DNA from 3 places in the Nonomuraea helvata genome. Region 3 is predicted to be linked to each of the others. Evidence: riboswitches for the same ligand, from Rfam matches in the RefSeq annotation. Region 3 holds a riboswitch; each other region holds the start of a gene.
The links. A riboswitch is a leader RNA that binds a small molecule or an ion and turns the genes downstream of it on or off. The one in region 3 is predicted to bind thiamine pyrophosphate.
Positions count from the first base shown of each region.

Region 1 (7,017 bases), on a different contig from region 3:
CCGCGCAGGCCGGGCAGGTCCACCTGGATGTCGTGCGGCCCGCCGTCGCGTTGCCATACGGCAAGGCGCACCGTGTCACCGGTGCGCAGGCCCAGCGCGACGACGTCGTCGGACCAGGCGGGCAGCCCCAGCGGCCAGAACGGCTCGGCCGTGGCGACCTCGGCCCTGATCCGCTTGTGCACGGCCACCCCGTCCGCGACGAGCTCCCGCTCGGCCCGGCTCATCTTGTCGAGATGCCCCGACAGGTAGAGTCGTCCGGCCAGACCGTTGATCATGGTGAAGGCCAGAGCCTCCGTGTGCATCCCCGGCTGCGGGTAGGCCCAGTTGCCTGCCTGCTCGGGGAGCACCGTGGCGGGCGCGGACGCCGCGATGGCGGCGTAGAGCCGCCAGTCCTGCTGGTCGGAGGTGGACTGGAGCTGGAGGCGGGAGAGCATGGCGTAGTCGGCCCGCATGGCTCCCGAGGCGCAGTTCTCGAAGATCACCTCCGGGTGGCGGCCGAGCAGGGCGTCCAGCCACTCCAGGTGGGCCCGGTTGTGCTCGAGCAGTCCCTCTCCCGGCTGGAGCGCGCCCCGGTCGGTGCCCGGCCCCGGGGTGACGTTGTAGTCGAGCTTGAAGAATCCGGTGCCGTAGTCGTGCACGAGGCGATCGACCACCTCGTCGAGATGCTTCCTGGCGGAGGGGTGGCGCAGGTCGAGGAAGTACCGGCCGTGCTCCACGACCCGCTCGCCGTTCCGGCTCAGGAACGCCTCGTCGGGCAGCATGGCGGCGACCGGGCTGCGTACCCCGACGACCTCCGGCTCCAGCCACAGGCCGGGGCGCATGTCCCTGGCCCTGATGCGGTCGAAGACCCGGGCGAGCCCGCCGTCCGGGAAGCGGCCGGTCGAGGGGCGCCACTCGCCGACGCTGTCCCACCACTTCCCGCCGTCGTCGTACCAGCCGGCGTCGATGCAGAAGTACTCGGCGCCGCTCTCCGCGGCGGCGTCGATGAGAGGCAGCAGGCGCTCGGTGGTCGGGTCGCCCATGAGGGTGTTCATGTAGTCGTTGAAGATGACCGGCAGCGTGTCGCCTGTGGGATGCGCGCGGCGGATCGCCCTCCGCTGCCGGGTGAGGGCGGCCAGCGCTCCCTGGCAACCCTCGTCGGACACGGCGACGGACACGGGAACAGCGACGAAGCTCTCCTCGGGGAGCAGCCGGGTGCTCCACTGGTGGTCGAGGTCGGTGGGGCCGCTCAGCACGAGGGAGACGGCGTTCGCCCCGTCGCGGCGGCGGTCCACCTCCCAGCGCCAGGCGCCGTTGTGCTCGATCTGCCAGCCCCAGGCCCGGCCGGTGCGGGCGCTCGCCAGCACGCCGGTCGGCAGGTACTCGCCCGAGGACCAGGTGCTCTTGCTCACCGTGACGAGCGCGCCCCGGCCGTCGTGCTGGTGCAGTTCGCTGTTGATGTCCGCCAGCCCGTCCGGCCCGGACAGCGGGATGGCCGCCCACCTGCCCTCTGCGCACCAGTCGGCGCGCGCCCGCCACAGGACCAGGTCGCCGTCGTCCGCCGTCTCGGCCAGCGCGCCGGAGGCGAAGGACGACACCATCTGCAGAACCCGGGGCGCCGACCCGGTGTTCGTGACCTCGGTCCAGGTCTGCAGGGCCGGGACGTCCGTCCTGGCGCGAAAGACACTGGTCGCCTCCAGCCCGGTCACCTCGTCACGCTGCCTCACCCGCAGCTCGCGCCAGTCGCCGTCCGCCCGCTCGACGGCGTCCACGAACCGGAGCCGCGATCCGGCGGCGGTGTCAGTGAACCGGGTGTTGGACAGCCCCCGGCCTTCCCCCAGAACCATCAGCTCGACCAGCGGCTGCACCCGGAACGGAGCCACGGGGCTCGGTGCGGGCGACGCGGTCCCGAGCCTCACGATGCGGGCCGGAGCGTCTTCGGGCCGCTCGAGTACCAGGTCGAGTGAGCCGGTACGCCACTGGATTGTTCTGCTCGTCATCACGTTCCTAAAGCCGGACATATGGTGCGGTTTAGCTATGAAAACGTTTATCAAGCGATGTGGCAAGGGGACCACGGGAAATGGTCTGATAACGCTTTCAACACGAGATGCCGTGAAGGAGCATGACCACGCGTTCGCGCGGGTTTCCCAGGGGTCCTGGGCCGAGGTCAGCCGGCGGGTGGAGCGGTGCTTTTGCGCACGACCAGGCGCGGGGTCGACCGCGCCGCCGCGACCGGCACGCCTGCCAGCCTGCCGAGCAGGAAGTCGACCGCCATGCGCCCCAGTTCGGCGAAGTCCTGGCTCATCGTGGTCAGCGAAGGAGTCCAGATCTCGGCCAGCGGATGGTCGTCGAAGCCGACGACGCTGACGTCCTCGGGGACCCGCGAGCCCTCGTCCTGCAAGGCCTTGATCACGCCGAAGGCGACCTCGTCGTTGCCGCACAGCACCGCGGTCACGTCGTCGCGCCTGGCCAGGCGCGCGCCGGCCTCGAGGCCCGAGCGCGGGGTCCCGTCACTCTCCACGATCTCCGGAACCGGGGCTCCCGCCGCCTCCAGCGCCTCCCGCCAGCCCAGCAGCCGCCCGCTCGGCCGGCCGGAGGCCGGTATCCCCACGTGGTGCACGGTGCGATGGCCCAGTCCGAGCAGGTAGTTCGTCGCATCCCGCGCGCCGGCGTGATCGTCGAACAAGGCGCGCGGGACGCTCCTGCCCTGCCCTGCGGAGGACACCGCCGCCACGGGGAGCGTGTCGGGCAATGCCGCCAGCGCCCGGCTGCCCTGGATATCGAACTCGAGCACGATCATCCCGGCGAGCGGCTGGTCGAGCGCGAGGTCCACGGCCACCCGCGCCGACTCCTCGTCGTCGCCGTCCAGCATCGTCAGGGCGACCACCAGGCCGACCGCGCGGGCGGCCTCCTCGATCCCCCGTATCGTGCTGGCATAACCGTATCGGGTGGTGTCGCTGGTCAGCACGCTGATGATGGAGCGCCGGCCAGTCACCAGGGCGCGCGCCGCGGCGTTAGGGCGGTATCCCAGCTCCTGGATCGCGCGTAGGACCTGCCTGCGCTTGTCGGCGCTCACCGGCGCGGACCCGCTCAGCACCCGAGACACCGTGGGGACGGACACGCCGGCGGCCTTCGCCACGTCCGCGAGGATGGGAGGGCGGGTGTGCGGGCGGCGGGTCACACCGGTAAGCGTACATACCAGGAGGTGAAGGCTCAGACGGGCGGCTCCTCCGCCTCTGACAGGCACGCGAGCTGCGTGGCCAGGGTGGCTCGCCCAAGGAGATCGCTCGCGCACTCGGGATCACCCGTCAGCGGCGGCCCCCTGATCCGCGCGGTCATGGCCGAGGCCTGATCCGACCAGCCGCTGAGCGAGGCGGCGGGCTGCTGGGTCGGGGGTAGGTGTGGACGGCGGGTCGTGGGACGATGCGGCGTTCACCTGGTTGCGCACGGGTGACGTGGCGGTGCTGGGGGAGCGGCGGCCGCCGGCGTTGGAGAGCTGTCGCAGCGATCGCCCGCGGCCCCGCCGGCGCCGTTACCGGTGCCGCCCAGTCGCGCGCGCGTAGCTTGGAGGCCAGCCGGGTCTTTCCGACACCGGTCTTCCCTTCGATGAGGGCCACGGCCGGTGGCTGCAACACCGTCGACACCAGCCGGGCGAGCTCTTCGCCGCGCCCGACCAGCGTCGGCGACACCAGTCGCCGCCTCGATACACGGGACTCCCGCAACCCTGACCCGGCTCGTCTGATACCGCTGCCGGTAGCCTCCGCCGGGCTCCAGGCTGACCGGGCGGCCGGTTCCGGCCCCGGCTCGCTCCGAGCACGTCCGTGATCAATCCTGGAGGCGGTGTTTCCAAAGATCACGACGTGGAGGCGTCGGTGATCGCGCGGTGGTACGGATTGCCATCAAATGGCACGCCCCCGACACCAATGGATGGTGCTTCTGATCCTCTGCTAACGTTCACCGTGACGCGGGGTGCCCGGGAGGCCGGGCTGAGATCACACCCGTCGAACCTGATCTAGTTCGCACTAGCGAAGGGACGTCATCGGTGACTTTTTGTGAGCAGATGTGGATGCGCACGGCCACGTTGCTCGAGGCGATCCACGACCACCCGTTCAACACCGCGCTCCGCGACGGCACCCTCGACCGGGACCGCTTCGCGTTCTACCTGGTCCAGGACGGCCGCTATCTGGTGGCCTACTCCAAGGTGCTCGCGACGGCCTCGGCCCGCGCCACCGACCCGGCCGACGCCGCGTTCTTCGCCCGGAGCGCGCACACGGCGCTGGTCGTCGAGCGTGGCCTGCACGCCGGCTACCTGCAGCAGTTCGGCCTGGCGGCCGCCGAGACGGAAGCCGTCGCCACCTCGCCCACCTGCCTGGCCTACTCCTCCTATCTGCAGGCCACGGCCCTGGCCGCCCCCTTGCCCGTGCTCGCCGCCGCCGTGCTGCCCTGCTTCTGGGTCTACCAGGACGTCGGCACGGCGCTGCTCGAGCGCACGGCGGAGGTCGCCGACCACCCGTACCGGAGCTGGATCGCCACCTACTCCGACCCGTCCTTCGCGGCCTCGGTGGAGCAGGCCAGGGCGCTCGTGGACCGGCTGGCCGAGCTCGCCGACCCGGGGACGCGCCGGGCGATGGAGGAGGCGTTCTGCCGGGCCACCGAGTACGAGTGGATGTTCTGGGACAGCGCGTGGCGCCTCGAGAGCTGGCCCACGGAGCGGTGGCTGGCCGGACACCCCGCCGTCACGCGAACGACTCGCTGAGCTCCCTGCGCAGCTCGTGGGCCTGGTGCAGGTAGTGGCGGGCCAGCACGGAGCGCCCGGACGAGTGGTACAGCTCGCCCAGCGACTGGTACGTGTCGGCCTCGCCGCTCCGGTCCCCGAGCTGCTGGAAGATCACCAGTGAGCGCTCCAGCTGGTCGGAGCCGTCCGACCGGTCGCCCCTGGCCACCTGGAGCCCGCCCAGGTTCCGCATCGCGTACGCGCCGCAGTGCCGATCCCCGAGAGCCTCGAAGATGTCCAGCGCGTGCCCCTGGAAGCGCATGGCCCGGTCGGACTCGGCGACCAGGTCGTACAGGCGGCCGAGCTGCATCGACACGCAGCCCTCGCGGTGGGCGTCGCCGAGCTCCTCGGCCAGCCGCAGGGCGTCCCCGAGCCACCTGGAGGCCTGGCGCACGTCGCGCAGCGACAGGTAGACGCGCCCGATCGCCTGCCGCGCGTACGCCTCGCCGCTCCTGTCCCCGATGGCCAGGAACATGGCCAGCGCGTGCCTGAAGGATCCGAGCGCCCTGAGATGCCGGCCGGAGAACTGGTTGACCGCCGCCAGCCCGCAGATCGAGATCGCCTCGCTCCGCGTGTCGCCCAGCTCGTGGAAGATGACCCGCGCCCGCCGGAACATGTCGCCGGCCTCGGCGTAGCGGTCCTGGTAGACGCAGACCTGTGCCAGGCCGCGGAGCATGGCGGCCTCGCCGTGGCGGTCGCCGGCCGCGCGGGCGCTGTCCAGGGCGACGCGGTGCGTGGTCTGCCACTCCTCCAGGCGGCAGTGCAGGTCGAAGTACGGCACCAGGGTCGCGGCCAGCCCCCACGCGGACTGGGCCAGGCCCGCGTCGGCGGCCAGCCGTACGGCCTCGACCAGGGAGTCCTGCTCGGCGTCGAACCACGCCAGCGGCTCGGCGGTCAGGCGGCCGAGGGTCTCCCGCTCCAGGCTCCAGCGGGGCGCCCCGTCGGACGTCAGCCCGAACAGGGTGGTCGGCAGCTGCGTGGCAGCGTGTTCGGCGGCGGTCAGCCAGCCGCCGAGCACCCTGACGAGCGCGTGCCGTTCGGCGCCGTCGATGGTGGGGGCGCCCGCCTTCTCCTTCGCGGCGCAGCGGACCAGGTCGTGCAGGCGGTAGCGGGGCTGGCCGACGGGGTCGGTGCCGGCCAGGCGCAGCAGGTTGGCGTCCACGAGGGTGTCGACCACGGTGTCCGACCGGTGCCGGTCGAGCACGGCGTCGGCCACCCAGCCGGGCACGGACTGCGAGCCGAGCAGGCCGAGCGCGCGGAGGGCCAGGGCCGCGTCGCCGGGGAGCCGGCGGTAGCTGAGCTCGAACGAGCCGCGTACCTCGAGGTCGCCGGCGCGCAGCTCGTCGAGGCGGCTCGTCTCGTCGTCCAGCCGCTGCCGCAGCACGTTCAGCGGCCAGCCGGGCCGCCCGGCCAGCCGGGCCCCCGCCACCCTGACGGCCAGCGGCAGGTGGCCGCAGGAGTGCATGATCGCCTGCGCGGCCTCGCGCTCCGCGGCCACCCGCTCGGCGCCGACGATCTTGCCGAGGAGCTCCTCGGACTCCGCGGGCGCCAGCACGTCGAGCTCGAGCTGGAGGGCGCCCGGCAGTTCCGCGATCCGCCGCCGGCTCGTGACGAGCACCGCGCAGCCGTGGCCGGGCAGCAGGGCGCGTACCTGCGCGGTGTCGGCGGCGTCGTCGAGGAAGACCAGCATGGGCCGCCGGGCCAGCAGGGACCGGTACAGGGAGGCCCGCTCGCGCAGCGTGGGCGGCAGGGCCGGCTCCGCGACGCCGAGCGCGCGCAGCGCCTCGGCGAGCAGGTCGAGGGGGTCGGCCGGCGTCGCCTCGGTGCCGCCCAGGCAGAGGTAGAGCTGCCCGGCCGGGTATTCGGCGCGCAGGGCGTGCGCGCAGTGGACGGCCAGCGCCGACTTGCCGACGCCGGGCGGCCCGGTCACCACGGCGATCGAAGGGGGCCCGTCCGGCGGCCGCTCGCCTGCCGACAGGGCCTGGGTCAGGGCCGCCACGTCCGCCGCCCTGCCGGTGAAGTCCGGCACGTCCGCCGGGAGCTGGTGGGGCGTGAAGTCCGGCACGTCCGCGGGAAGCTGGTGGGGCGCGGCGGCGGGCGCCGCAGGCGGGTCGCCCGCCGTCACGGGCGCGGGCGCCGGGTCGCCCGCCAGCACGGAGGCGTGCACGTCACGCAGGTCCTGCCCCGGCTCGATGCCCAGCTCGTCCACGAGCTGCCGCCTGATCGTGGTGTAGGCGTGCAGCGCCTCGGCCCGCCGGCCACTG
Region 1 is NZ_BAAAXV010000002.1:454,777-461,793, reverse strand. Features, by position in the region: gene ABD830_RS17980 (glycoside hydrolase family 36 protein) at 1-1,979, opposite strand, end outside; gene ABD830_RS17975 (LacI family DNA-binding transcriptional regulator) at 2,147-3,160, opposite strand; TPP riboswitch at 3,935-4,030, shown strand; gene tenA (thiaminase II) at 4,022-4,735, shown strand; gene ABD830_RS17965 (AfsR/SARP family transcriptional regulator) at 4,716-7,017, opposite strand, start outside.
Region 1: it holds a riboswitch for thiamine pyrophosphate, as region 3 does, so the genes downstream of both, tenA (thiaminase II) here and ABD830_RS40540 (purine-cytosine permease family protein) in region 3, are expected to answer to the same signal.

Region 2 (7,017 bases), on a different contig from region 3:
ATCGCGTTCCAGCTCCGGGACGACATCCTGGGCGTGTTCGGCGACCCGGCGCAGACGGGCAAGCCCGCCGGGGACGACCTGCGCGAAGGCAAGCGGACGATGCTCGTCGCCCGCACCCTGGCGGCCGCCTCCCCCGCCGACGCGGCCACCGTGCGGCGGCTCCTGGGCGACCCTGAGCTGGACGAGCACGGGGTGGAGACGTTGCGGCGGATCATCGACGACACCGGTGCGCTGCGGGAGTGCGAGGATCTGATCGGCGACTACCTGGGCAGGGCGCTGGCGGCGCTCGACGAGGCGCCGGTCACGGCCGAGGCCCGCACGGCGCTGACGGAGCTCGCCATCGCCGCCACCTCCCGCAACACCTGACGCACCCGCGTCTTCTCTCGGGGGCTCGGTCCTCTCCTGGATGCGGACGCGCACGCCTCCAGGGGCCGATGCGCGCCGATCCAGGGCCTGACATGGCCGTCGCACCGGGGCGGCCCGAGGCGCCCGCGGGGTGGCGGACGCCTCGGTACGAGGCCGACGGGGCAGCCGGGGACACGGGTGGCCGCGTAAGGTGCGGCCTGCGCGGGTCAGCGGGAGGACAGGCGCTTGGCGAACTCCGCCGTGGCCGCCCCCGGGTCCTCCGCGTCCGTGATCGCGCGTACGACCACCACCCGGCTCACCCCGTACGACATCACCTCGTCCAGGTTGGCGAGGTCGATGCCGCCGATCCCGAACCACGGCCGTGCGGTCTCCAGCGCGGCCGCGTGCCTGAGCAGCGGCGGGCCGGGCGCCGGGCGGCCGGGCTTGGTGGGGGTGGGCCAGACGGGGCCGCAGCAGAAGTAGTCGACGCCCGGCTCCACGGCCGCGGCGGAAGCCTCGGCGGCGGAGTGGGTGGACCGTCCGATGACGATGTCGTCGCCGAGTATCTCTCGCGCGACCGTCACAGGAAGGTCGTCCTGCCCCAGATGGAGCACGTCGGGCCGGGCGGCATAGGCGATGTCCGCCCGGTCGTTGACGGCCAGCAGTTTGCCGTGCCGGTCGCAGGCGTCGCGGAAGACTTCGAGGAGTGCGAGTTCTTCGCGTGCCTCCAGGCCCTTCTCCCGCAGCTGGATGATGTCCACGCCGGCGGCCAGCACCGAATCGAGGAACTCTGCCAGGTCGCCGCGGTCGCGGCGGCCGTCGGTGCAGAGATAGAGGCGCGCCTCAGAAACCGAGGGCTTGGGCACGCCGCTTGACCTCCGTATGACGGCCGGCCTTGATCGCCTGGATGGGCGACCCCGGCAGCGACTCGTCTGGGGTGAAGAGCCAGCGCAGCGACTCGACATCGTCGTAGCCGGCGTCCTGCAGCACGGTCAGCGTGCCGGGCAGGCCCTTCATCACGTCCTTTCCGTCGAGGAACACCGCAGGCACCTGCGGCCCGCCGCTGCCGCGGCGCACGCCGAGCAGCTTGTGGTCCTTGAGGAGTTGCTTGGCCCGCCCGATCGAAAGGTCAAGGCGCGAGGCCACTTCGGGGAGAGTGAGCCACTCTTCTACGAGCTGGTCGGTCTCCCGGTCGATCTGTGCAACAGAAAGCGTCACGAAACCACAACTACCACATGGCGTGCTTGCTCAAACAACACAATCCCGTAGGGGGACATCTGGATCTACCAGGCGTTCCGCGTCGAGGCGGTGCCCCGCGTCGATGATCCGGCGCCCCTGTACGAGGTCCCGCGGCCGGTCCACGGCGAGCACCGCGGCGAGCGCGTCGTCGGCGGTGAGCCAGACGGCCGACCACTTGCCCGCCGGGTCGCCGCGGTAGACGAGCCGCTCCCCCGCCGGATGGTGGCCGGCGTACTGCACCATGTGGCCGAACTGCTCCGACCAGAAGTACGGGACGGGATCGTAGGCCACGTCCTCGCCCAGCAGGCTCGCGGCGGCGACCTCGGGGGCGTTGAGCGCGGTGTCCCAGTGCTCGACCCTGAGCCTGGTCTGCCAGCGGCGCGACCACCAGGCGGCGCAGTCGCCGACGGCGACCGTGTCGGGCAGCGAGGCACGCAGGTGCTCGTCCACGACCACGCCGTTGTGCAGGTCGATGTCGGCGCCGGTGAGCCATTCGACGGCCGGGCGGACGCCGATGCCGGTGACGACCACGTGGGCCTCCACGAACTCACCGCCGACCAGGCGCACGCCGCCCTCGTCCACGGAGTCGACCATGGTGCCGAGCCGCAGGTCGATCTCGTCGTACCAGCGCTGGGTGCGGGCCCCGATCTCGGCGCCGACGGCGGCCGCGAGCGGCGCGGGACCGGCCTCGATCACCGTCACCGCGCAGCCGGCGCGGCGGGCGGCGGTGGCCACCTCGGCGCCGATCCAGCCCGCGCCGATGACGGCGACGCGGGCGCCGGCGACGAGCATGGCCCTGAGCTCGTGGGCGTCGTCGATCGTGCGCAGCACGTGCTGCGGGCCGTCGCCGGGCAGCCTGATCGGCTCGGCCCCGGTGGCGATGACCAGCCCGTCGTAGCCCACCTCGCCCTCGGTGGTCTCGACGACGCCCTCGCGCAGCGACTTGGCGCTGACGCCCGGGCGGAAGTCCACGTCGATCGCGGCCAGGTCGGTGCCGACGTAGCTGGTGTCGGCGTCGCCGAACAGCACGGCCTTCGACAGCGGCGGGCGGTCGTAGGGGCGATGGCGCTCCTCACCGATCAGAGTGATCCTTCCGCCGAATCCCCGCGAGCGCAGCGCTTCCACGGTGCGCACCCCGGCCAGGCCGGCTCCTACCACCACGACATGATTCACGTTCATGACCATAACGGGGGCGGTGCCGGGCCGTCGCGCCGAGGCCGTAGGCTTGAGGCGGAAAGACGCGCGGGAGTCCGGCCGTAACCGGGCTGAGAGGAAGGCTTCACCGGGCCTTCGACCGCAAGACACCTGATCCGGATCATGCCGGCGAAGGGAGCGCGGATGGATGTGATCGTGGGCGCCGGCGTCGTCGGGCTCTCCGTGGCCTGGCGGCTGGCCCGCGACGGGCGGCCGGTCACTCTCGTCGACCCCGCCCCTGCCTCGGGCGCCTCGCACGCGGCCGCGGGCATGCTGGCACCGGTCAGCGAGGTCTCCTACACCGAGGCGCCGCTGCTGCGGCTGGGCGCGGCGTCGCTGCGCCGCTGGCCCGGCTTCGCCGCCGAGCTGGCCGCCGACGCGGGCCTGCCGGGTGCCGAGGCCCTGGACCTGCGTTCCGACGGGACGCTCGACGTGGCGTTCGGGGCCGACGACCTGGCGGCGCTGGACGAGCTGGCCGCGTACATGGAGAAGCTGGAGCTGCCCGTCGAGCGGCTGAGCGGGCGCGAGTGCCGCCGCCTGGAGCCCATGCTGGCGCCCTCCGTGCGGGGCGGGCTGCTGGCCCCCGGCGACGCCTGGGTGGACCCGCGGCGGGTGACCGCGGCGCTGCTCGCCGCCCTCGACCGGCTGGGAGTCCCGCTGGTACGGGCTCGCGTCGGCGAGCTGCTGCGCGACGGCGGCGGCCGGGTCACGGGGGTACGCCTCGAGCCGCCCGGCGGTGAGACGCCCAGTCAGACGCCCAGTCAGACGCCCAGTCCCGCCGCCAGCGCGGAACCGGGCGGACGGGCGTCCGAGATACGGGCGGAGCGGGTCGTCCTGGCGGCCGGGGCGTGGAGCGCCGGGCTGGCCGAGGTGCCGGTGCGGCCGGTCAAGGGGCAGATCATGCGGTTGCGTTCCCCGCAGCCGCTGCTCACCCGCTGCGTACGCGGCACCGTGCACGGCACGCCGGTCTACCTCGTCCCCCGGGGTGACGGCGAGCTGGTGGTCGGGGCGACCCAGGAGGAGATGGGGTTCGACACCCGGGTGACCGCGGGCGGGCTGTACGAGCTGCTGCGGGACGCCAGGGAGCTGGTGCCGGGCGTCACCGAGCTGGAGGTCGCCGACGTCGTGGCCGGGCTGCGGCCGGGCACGCCGGACAACCTGCCCGTCATCGGCCCGAGCGGCACCCCGGGGCTCGCGTTGGCCACCGGGCACCACCGGGGCGGCGTGCTGCTGGCGCCGTTGACGGCCGACATCCTGCGGGGCGAAGAGGGCGAGCTGGCGGCGTTGTGCGCGCCTGGAAGGTTTCGGGAAATTTCATGATTGTGACGATCAACGGGGCCGCGCACGAGGTGGCCGACGGCATGACCGTGGCGCAGGCCGTACGCAGACTGACCTCGGCCACCACCGGGGTGGCCGTGGCCGTGAACGACGAGGTGGTCACGCGGAGCTCGTGGGAGACGACCTCACTCAGCGACCGTGACCGGGTGGAGGTTCTGACGGCGGTGCAAGGTGGATGATCTGATCATCGCCGGGGAGAAGTTCGGTTCCCGGCTCATCATGGGGACCGGCGGCGCACCCTCGCTCGACGTGCTCGACCAGGCGCTGGCCGCGTCCGGCACCGAGATCACCACGGTGGCCATGCGGCGGCTCGACCCCGATGCCCGCGGCTCGGTCCTCGACGTGCTGCGCAAGCGGGACATCAAGGTGCTGCCCAACACGGCCGGCTGCTTCACCGCGGGCGAGGCCGTGCTGACGGCGCGGCTGGCCAGGGAGGCGCTCGGCACGAACTGGGTCAAGCTCGAGGTCATCGCCGACGAGCGGACGCTGCTGCCCGACCCGATCGAGACGTTCGACGCGGCCGAGCGGCTGGTGGCCGACGGGTTCGTGGTGCTGCCGTACATCGGGGACGATCCCGCGCTGGCCCGCAGGCTGGAGCAGGCGGGCTGCGCGGCCGTGATGCCGCTGGGCGCGCCGATCGGCTCGGGCCTCGGCATCCGCAACCCGCACAACATCGAGCTGATCGTCGAGGCCGCGTCGGTGCCGGTGGTGCTCGACGCGGGCATCGGCACGGCGAGCGACGCCGCGCTGGCGATGGAGCTGGGCTGCGACGCCGTGCTGCTGGCCACGGCGGTGACCAGGGCGCAGCGGCCCGATCTCATGGCGGCGGCCATGAAGGGTGCCGTGGTCTCGGGACGGCTGGCGCGGCTGGCGGGACGCATCCCGCGCAGGCGCTACGCCGAGGCGTCCTCCCCGATGACCCCCTGAGCCCGATGACCCCCTGAGCCCGATGACCACTGAGCCCGATGACCCCCTGAGCCCGATGACCACTGAGCCCGATGACCCCCTGAGGGAGGTGCTCACTCAAGGCGCCGGGCACCTCTGAGGCGCCTGGTGCGGACGTGCGCGCGGGGGCGTTCGACAGGAACGTCTCCGCATCGGTTTAGGGCGGCAAGGCCCTGCCGATGGCAAAACGCCCGTAAACTCAGCGGGGTGGACACGACGACTGCGGACCCCCTGGTCGGGCGGCTTCTCGACGGACGCTACCGCATCGAGAGCCGGATCGCCCGGGGCGGTATGGCGACGGTCTACCTCGCGCTGGACGTCCGGCTGGACCGGACGGTGGCGCTGAAGGTGATGCACCGCTCGCTCGCCGAGGACCCGGCGTTCGTCAGGAGGTTCATCGGCGAGGCCAAGTCGGTCGCCAGCCTCTCGCACCCCAACGTGGTGCACGTCTTCGACCAGGGCACCGACAACGACGTGGTCTACCTGTCGATGGAGTACGTGCCCGGCAAAACGCTCCGCGACATCCTGCGCGAGCGCGGCAGGCTGCCCGCCCGCGAGGCCCTCGAGATCATGATCCCGGTGCTCGCCGCCCTCGGCGCGGCTCACCAGGCCGGGATGGTCCACCGCGACGTCAAGCCGGAGAACGTCCTGATGACCGACGACGGCCGGGTCAAGGTCGTCGACTTCGGTCTGGCCAGGGCCATCGAGGCCACCAACCAGACCCGCACCGGCGTGATGATCGGCACGATCGGCTACATGGCTCCCGAGCAGGTCACGCTCGGCGCCACAGACGTGCGCAGCGACGTCTACGCCGCGGGCATCATGCTGTTCGAGCTGGTCACGGGGCAGCAGCCGTACGACGGCCAGACGCCGATGTCGGTCGCCTACCGGCACGTCCACGACACCGTGCCCGCGCCGTCGTCGCTGGTCCCCGAGGTGCCGCCGCTGATCGACACGCTGGTGACGCACGCGACGGCCCGCGAGCCGGCCGACCGCCCCGCCGACGCCACCGCGATGCTCGTGGCGGCCGTCGACGCGCACCGGATGCTGCCGCGGCTGACCAACCCGCCGATGTCCCACTCCCAGCCGCACACCCGTACGTTCTCCGCCGCCCACTCGGCGCCGCAGGCCGCGCCGGCCCACACCCTGATCCAGCCGCGGGAGGAGGCGCCGAAGCGGCGGGGGTTCCGGCCCAACTGGTTCCTGGTGGTGCTCGCCGCCGTGATGGTGGTCGCGGTGGGCCTGACCGGCTGGTTCTTCGCGCAGCCCGAGCTGGTCCGCGTGCCCGACCTGGTCGGCAAGAACCTGGAGCTGGCCAGGAAGAGCGCCGTCGCGGCCGGGTTCAAGGTGCAAGAGGGCAAGGGCCTCAACGACGAGAAGGTGGAGGCCGGCCTGGTCCTGAGCAGCGACCCGCCCGCCAACACCGAGGTGAAGAAGGGCGCCACGATCACGCTGGTGCCTTCGCTCGGCCCCAAGCGGATCATCGTGCCCAACACCGGCGGCATGAGCGGCGACGAGGCCCGCTCCGCGATCGCCGCCGCCGGGCTGACCGTGGGCGTGGTCAAGCGGCTGGCCAACCAGGTGGTCGAACGCGGCAAGGTGATCCGCACCTCGCCGCAGGTGGGCGAGAAGGTGCGGGAGGGCTCCAAGGTCGACATCTTCGTCAGCGCCGGAATGGTCATGCCCGACGTCAACGGCATGCCCAAGGACGAGGCCGCCGGATATCTGGGCCAGCAGGGCTTCCAGGTGCAGGTCAACGAGGTGGACGACGACGCCGAGCCGTGCACGGTCATCGCCCAGACGCCCAAGGCGAAGGCCGAGGTGGACAAGGGGGCGCAGGTCGCGATCACGGTGGCGCGGTGCCAGACGGACTTCTTCGACTGGTTCCGCGGCGACAACGAGGCCCGCGACGACCAGCAGAACAGCCTGGTGCCGTCGGTGATCGGCAAGAACGTC
Region 2 is NZ_BAAAXV010000001.1:1,211,099-1,218,115, forward strand. Features, by position in the region: gene ABD830_RS05490 (polyprenyl synthetase family protein) at 1-366, shown strand, start outside; gene thiE (thiamine phosphate synthase) at 573-1,211, opposite strand; gene ABD830_RS05500 (Rv2175c family DNA-binding protein) at 1,189-1,563, opposite strand; gene ABD830_RS05505 (NAD(P)/FAD-dependent oxidoreductase) at 1,594-2,757, opposite strand; TPP riboswitch at 2,817-2,933, shown strand; gene ABD830_RS05510 (FAD-dependent oxidoreductase) at 2,923-4,098, shown strand; gene thiS (sulfur carrier protein ThiS) at 4,095-4,295, shown strand; gene ABD830_RS05520 (thiazole synthase) at 4,288-5,043, shown strand; gene pknB (Stk1 family PASTA domain-containing Ser/Thr kinase) at 5,269-7,017, shown strand, end outside.
Region 2: it holds a riboswitch for thiamine pyrophosphate, as region 3 does, so the genes downstream of both, ABD830_RS05510 (FAD-dependent oxidoreductase) here and ABD830_RS40540 (purine-cytosine permease family protein) in region 3, are expected to answer to the same signal.

Region 3 (7,017 bases):
GTTCAGCGACGCTCGAGGAGCGGGCAGGATGGCCCACACCGTCGTCGTGTCGCCGTCGTGCCGGACCCCCCAGCTCTCCGCCACGTACTCCACGATGCCGAGCCCCCGGCCCCCGAGCGATGAGAGGGTCGGGCGGCCGGCCCGCGGCTCGGTCGCCGCGCCCCCGTCGCTCACCGCCACCTCGAGGTGATCGTCACTCCGCAGCCAGGCCACTCTGACCATGCCCGACGGCAGGGGGTGCGCATGCCTAAGCGCGTTGCTCAGCAGCTCGCTCACCACCAGCACGGCATCGTCGATCGCCGCGGAAAAAAACCCCGCTGTCCTGCAGCTCATTGCTCAGACGCTGGCGGGCGACGGCGACGCTGGACGGCGCGTACGGCAGCAGCACCACGCTTGACACACCCACCTCCCCGTTCCCTGTGCCCCCCGCGGGAACACTCCCCGGTACGACCGAAATGCCCCGTTACTCGATCCCAGAAACCGCATCTCGATCACAGCTTGTGCACATTGGACGATAGATCAGCGGAACTGTGACCACCTCGTTACCGCATCGGTGTGTCGGATCGGATAGGGGAAACAGCTCGTAGTAAGAGCCGCATTCTCGTCCCCCCTTCCGGTCGCGGATGGGCGCTCACATCTCCGCCCTGGGCTCTCGCAAGGCTGCGGACGATGTAAAGACCGAGCCCTACTCCACCAAACCTTCTCCGGTCCCCGCTGTCCACCTGGACAAACCTCTCAAAGATCCGCTCGCGGTCAGTCGGCGCGATACCCACGCCTTCGTCATCCACGACCACGACGACGTTGTCGTCCTCCGGCCAGGCCGCCACGCTGATCAGTCCGCCCTCGGGCGAGTACTTGAACGCGTTCTCCAGCAGCTGCCCCAGGACGATGTCCGTGGCCAGCGCGTCACCCAGCACGTACGGCAGCCCGTCGTGGATGTCCACCTCGACCCGGTGCTTGTCCGACAGCGCGGGCAGCCCCAGGGTGGCCGCGTCGATCCGTTCCGCCAGGTCGAACTCCTCGATGCGCACCTTCAGCTCGTCCGCCCCCGCCCTGGCGCCGAGCAGCAGGTGGTCCATGAGCTCACCCAGCGACCTGGCGCGCTCGGCGATCGTGTGGACGGCCGAGCGGCGCTCGGGGTCGCTCATCTTGTCCCAGCGCCTGTCGAGCGTGCTGGCGAACCCGCGCACGATCGTGATGGGCGTACGCAGCTCGTGGCTGGTCGTGGCCAGGAACAGGTCCTTGGCCTCCTCGAGCTCCTTGGCCGTGGTCACGTCGCGGAAGTCGATGACCACTTCGCCGGTCTCCTCGATCCGCGCGCTCACGACGTCCAGCCACCGCCCGGTCTCCATCTGGAACGTGACCTTCTCGCCCGGCTTGGGCAGCGGGAACGGCGGTGGCCCGCCGATGACGGCCTCGGCGGGGAACGCGGTGAGCTCGACGGCGGCCGGGTTCCACCGCACCACGCGGCCGGCCTCGTCGAGCACCGCGATGCCGTCGGCGCTGGCGTCGAAGACGGCCTGCTCGTGCGCCCGCTGCCGCACCGCCTCCTGGTAGGCCACCGCGTTGCCGACGGCGATGCCGGCGTGTCCGGCCAGCAGCTCCAGCAGCTCCAGCTCGAGGTGTCCTGGCGTGCTCTCGGCGAACAACGCGTACAGGGCCCCGTAGGGGCGCCCGCCGACGGCGGCCAGGCCGAGCGCGATCGTGTGCAGGCCCTTCAGCCGGGCCCACACCAGGTCGTCCAGCTCGTCCGACTGCAGCAGGACGGTCTTGCCGGTGCGTAAGAGCTTGTCCACGAGACTCGTACGAAGGTCCGTGGTGGTGCCCCTGATGGCGGCCGGCAGCTGGTACGTGCTGACCAGGCGTAACCGGTCGCCCTCGATCAGCACGAACCCGCCCGCGTCCGCCCCCGTGAGCTCGGTGAGGCTGGCCGAGATCCGGTCGAGCACGGCGGAGAGCTCAAGTTCGGAGTTGATGTCGCCGACCACGTCGGTCAGCCTGCGCACCAGCCGCGCCCTGCGGGCCATGCGGTTCCTGGCCAGCTCGTCGGCGCGCGCGAGATGGTGGACGCAGACGTACCCGGCCACGGCGCTGCCCAGGCGCAGCGCGCTGATGTCGACCCGGACGTCCAGAACGGTCCCGTCGCCGCGCAGGCGTTTGGTCCGGACCGAGACCTGGCCGCCGGTGCGTACGCGCTCCAGGACGGCGTTGTGCTCGGCGGTGAGCTCGCCGGGCACGATCGGCGCCCGGCGCCCGAGCATCTCCTCCGCCGTCCACCCGAACAGCCGCTCGGCAGCCTCGTTCCAGACCAGCACGCTCTGGTCCCGGTCGACGACCACGACGGCGTTGGGCGAACTGGCGAGGGCAGCACGAGCTATCTCGTCGTCACTCCCGGCCCATTCGTCCCCCACTCCTCCATAGTGCACGTGGCAAGGTGGGTCCGTCGGGCGATCCGTCCGATACGCTGCGGTCACGGTGATTCTCGGTGGGTGGGGACGGGTGGGCGCATGTCGAGTGGCGATCTTGAGGCCCTGTTGCGCGTGACCTCCAGCACCTATCGAGGTGAGACGCCCCCTGACATCGCGTTCGGCACCTATGACGGCGCCGTCGGCAGGCTGGTGCTCGCGGTGACGGCCAAGGGCATCGTGGCGTGCAGCTTCGAGCCGGAGAACAATGTGTTCGAGCTGCTCACCAGGCATGTGGGCAGCTTCATCGGGCAGGACGCCCGCCGGCTCGACCCGGTGCGCAGGGAGCTCGACGCGTACTTCTCCGGCCGCCTGCGCGCGTTCGCCACACCGGTGAACCTGACGCTGGCCACGCCGTTCGCCCGCACGGTGCTGCAGAAGACGATGGCGATCCCGTACGGCACGACGACGACCTTGGAGGAGATCGGCGCGAGCATCGGCAGACCGCGCGCGCTGCGGGCGATCGGCAACGCGCTGGCCTCCAACCCCGTGTGCGTGATCGTGCCGTGCCACCGGGTGGTGCGCGAGGACGGCGGGATCGGCGACTACGCGGGCGGCCCGGCGGCCAAGCAGCACCTGCTCAACGTCGAGCAGCGCGCGTCAACACGCCGATGAGCAGGGTGACCAGCGCGGCCACGACGGCCGCGCCGAGCGCCCCGTTCATCCACGACTGCCGGGTGAAGCCGATGGCCTCGCGGACCGACTGCCAGTAGGCGTCCCACTGCGGGAGCGTGGGCGTGGAGGTCGTCAGCCAGTACGCCACGAAGCCGAGTGCCCACGGCACCAGCCTCGACCAGCGCGACGGCGCGTGCTCCTCGGTGTTCCAGCTGTGCGAGCCGCCGAGCACGAAGTAGTCCACGGCCAGCACCGCGAACATCGGCACGAACACCGCCCCGATCACGCCCAGGAACGCCCCGTACGAGTTGACGTCCACGAACAGGGCGATCGCGACGGTCAGCACGCCGATGGCGGTGGAGAAGATGCGCCGGTCCACGCGCGGCATCAGGTTCTGCAGCGAGAGCGTGGTGGAGTAGACGTTGGCGAACGACTGGTCGGTCTCGCGCAGCACCAGGATCGCGAAGAACAGCGCGCCCAACGGCACCGCGACGAACGGGCCGAACACCGACGTCCCGTCGGCCTGCACCGCGTCCGCCCCCGCCAGGGCCACCGCGTACACGCCGAGCCCCAGGCAGGCCACCTGCGCCAGCGTGTACCCGCCGACCACGCCGGTGAACGCGGCCCCGCTCGACCGGGAGTGCCGGGCGAAGTCCGCCGCCATCGGCACCCACGACACCGACAGCGCGATCACGTAGTCCACGGCCGGGGCGAACGCCGCCCAGGACCCGCCGGTGTGCACGGGCGCCCGGGTCAGGAAGAACCAGGCGAACCACACCATCGACACGATCACGCCGATGGTGACGTACCGCCGCAGGATCCGCACCGACCCGAGCGGCCAGATGGTGAGCGCGGTGGTCAGCGCCCCTGCCGCGATCACCCACACCTGGTACGGCACCGCGCCGAAGATCGCGCCGGCGGCCTTGGCGATCACCCACAGCTCGAACGCGCCCCAGCCGATCATCTGCACGATGTTCAGCACCGTGGGCACGTACGAGATCCGCGCCCCGAACAGCCCCCGCAGCAGCACCATCGCGGGCTGCCCCGTCCGCGTGCCCGGGACGGCGGACAGGCCCACCATGGCCGTGCCGACGAGGCTGCCCACCACGACGGCCACCAGCGCGGCGGTCAGGCTGAGCGGGGCGCCGCCGAGCGGGTCGAGCAGGAGCAGCGCCCCGGAGAAGCCCAGAAGGCTGACGCCGAGGTTCGCCCAGAGCGCACCCTGGTCGAGCACGCCCAGGGTCTTCGGCGGCCTGCCCTCGAGGGTCAGGGGAACTTCGTCGGCGACATGCGTCATCGCACACTCCCTACGCCGGCATTACCCGGACAGGTTCAGGCGGTCGGCAGCGGATCTCTGCTGCCCTCTCAGCCCGGCGAACCCCGAGCTCCCGCGACGATCTGAAGTTGGCGCCCTCATCATGCCTCAGTGGCGGCGGAAATGCCACAGGGAGGCTTTACGCCCGCTTTTTGAGCTTTTTACGCCACGAAGGGCGTTTGCCCGGTCTCGCTCACCATCGGGCGGCGCGCGAACTCCCACGACTGCATGCCGCCGCCGACGTTGACCGCGTCGCGCCCGAGCTGGTTGAGCCAGGCCGCCACCTGCAGGGACCGGCCACCCACCCGGCAGACGACGTAGACCGTGCGGTCGCCGGGCACCTCGTCCACCCGCCCCTGGATCTGGGTCATGGGGATGTGGACTGCCTCAGGCGCGTGCCCCGCGACCCACTCGTCCTGCTCTCGGACGTCGAGCAGGTAGGCATCGTCGGGAACTGCACTGGCCTCGATCTCAGGAACGGTCATGCTTCCATCATCTCGCGCCTCGAGTCATAAGCGGCACGCGCGGCGGCGATCTCCTGCTGGTGCTCCTCCGTCCAGGTGACCAGCGTCTTGATGGTCTGGTGGAGCGTACGGCCGAGCGGCGTCAGCGCGTAGTCGACCCTCGGCGGCACGACGGGGTGGACCGTGCGGGTGACCAGGCCGTCGCGCTCGAGCTGGCGCAGCGTCACGCTGAGCATGCGCTGGCTGACGCCGTCGATCTCGCGGCGGAGCTGGGTGAAGCGCAGGCTCTGGCAGTCGAGCAGCGCGATCACGAGCAGCGACCACTTGTCCGCGATGCGGTCGAGTATCTGACGGACCTCGCAGTCCTCGCGCGTGTCCCACTGACGCACGTCGTAGTCGTCGTCCATCGTGCTGTCGCAGTGATCGTGTGATTCCACGGTGCCCATGCTCGCCGAAAACATGTCCCGGTTACAAGAGAGAACCGACCTCCTGAGCAGTAACCGGAACGCGGCTCATTTCAGCAGGCGGGACAGGCGCCGGTCCGCGAGCGGCTTGCCTCCGGTCTGGCAGGTGGGGCAGTACTGCAGGGACGAGTCGGCGAAGGAGACCTCGCGGATCGTGTCACCGCACACGTCGCACGGCTGCCCCGCACGGTTGTGGACGCGCAGCCCGGACTTCTTCTCCGCCTTGAGGTCCTTGGCCGCCAGCCCGTGCGCCCGCTCCACCGCCTCGCCCAACGTGGTGACGATGGCCTCGTGCAGGTCGGCGATCTGCGCGTCCGTCAACGACGACGCGATCTTGAACGGGGACATCCTGGCCGCGTGCAGCACCTCGTCCGAGTACGCGTTCCCGATGCCCGCGATGACCTTCTGGTCGCGCAGCAGCCCCTTGATCTGGGTGCGGTTGCCGCTCACGATGCGCTTGAGCGCGTCGACGGTGAAGGACTCGTGGAGGGGGTCGGGGCCGAGAGAGGCGATGCCGGGGATTTCCTGCGGATTTTTCGTGACATAGACGGCGAGGCGCTTCTGCGTCCCCGCCTCCGTCAGCTCGAACCCGGGCGCCAGCCCCTCGTCGTCGGGCGCCAGCCGGACCCGTACCGCCAGCGGCCCCTTGCCAGGACGCACCGGCTTCGCGCCCGAGAGGTCGTCGCGCCAGCGCAGCCACCCCGCCCTGGCCAGGTGGATGACCAGGTGGAGGCCGTCGCAGTCGAGGTCGAGGAACTTGCCGTGCCGCGACACGCCGGTGACGGTCAGCCCGCCGAGCGCGGTCACAGGCGGGTCGAACGTCTTGAGCGCCTGGATGGCCACGACGTCGACCCCGAGAACCGTACGTCCCACGGCCCGCTCGCGCAGGAAGTGGGTGAGAGACTCCACTTCAGGAAGTTCCGGCATGCCACCAGCGTACGGCGGCTACGGGACGTTCCAGAAGGCCAGCTCGTGCGCCATCCCCTCGGTGAACAGCGCCTCCGCCCGCGCCGGGTCCGGCTCCGCCTCGTCGATCATCTGCGCGATCCGCACGGTCAGCGCCGCGAACCCCGAATCCGCGTACGTGTTCACCCAGGCCCGATATCTCGGCTCCGCGGGCGGGTTCTCCGCCAATATCCGCCCAAGGCTCGAATAACCCCACATGCACGGATAAAGCGCAGCCAACCCCTCCCCATACGACGCCGCGGACTCCAGCAGGAACGCCGTGTACGCCGCGCACGCCGGCCCCTTCACCGCCCCCTCCAGATCGGCCCCGAACTCCGCCGACAGCGACCTGTGCAGGCTCAGCTCGTCGTGGTACGTGGTGTGCGCCAGGTCCACCAGGTCACCCAGGTGCCCGGCCGGAGCCTGCCAGGCCAGCCGGGCGAAGACCCGTACGTAGTCGAGCAGGAACAGGTAGTCCTGCTCCAGCCACGACCTGAACACCGGCTCGGGCAGGTCGCCCCGCCCGATGCCGGCCACGGTGGGATGCTCCAGCTGCGCCTGGAGCAGCGGCCGGCCGATGGTGTGCAGCTTCTCCGAGATGGCCATGGCCGGCAGGTTAGTGCTCAGTTGCTGTCGATGATGCTCTGGGGGACCGGCTTGTCGGTCTTGAGAGCGTCGAAGAGGGCCAGGGCCTTGGCGCGGTCCCACTTGACCGCCGTGCCGCCGCTCGGGACGGTCTCGTTCCCGCC
Region 3 is NZ_BAAAXV010000009.1:1,600,287-1,607,303, forward strand. Features, by position in the region: gene ABD830_RS40525 (ATP-binding protein) at 1-333, opposite strand, end outside; gene ABD830_RS40530 (sensor histidine kinase) at 543-2,411, opposite strand; gene ABD830_RS40535 (methylated-DNA--[protein]-cysteine S-methyltransferase) at 2,508-3,080, shown strand; gene ABD830_RS40540 (purine-cytosine permease family protein) at 3,046-4,377, opposite strand; TPP riboswitch at 4,368-4,482, opposite strand; gene ABD830_RS40545 (rhodanese-like domain-containing protein) at 4,557-4,880, opposite strand; gene ABD830_RS40550 (winged helix-turn-helix transcriptional regulator) at 4,877-5,266, opposite strand; gene ABD830_RS40555 (Fpg/Nei family DNA glycosylase) at 5,372-6,250, opposite strand; gene ABD830_RS40560 (TenA family protein) at 6,269-6,874, opposite strand; gene ABD830_RS40565 (LCP family protein) at 6,892-7,017, opposite strand, start outside.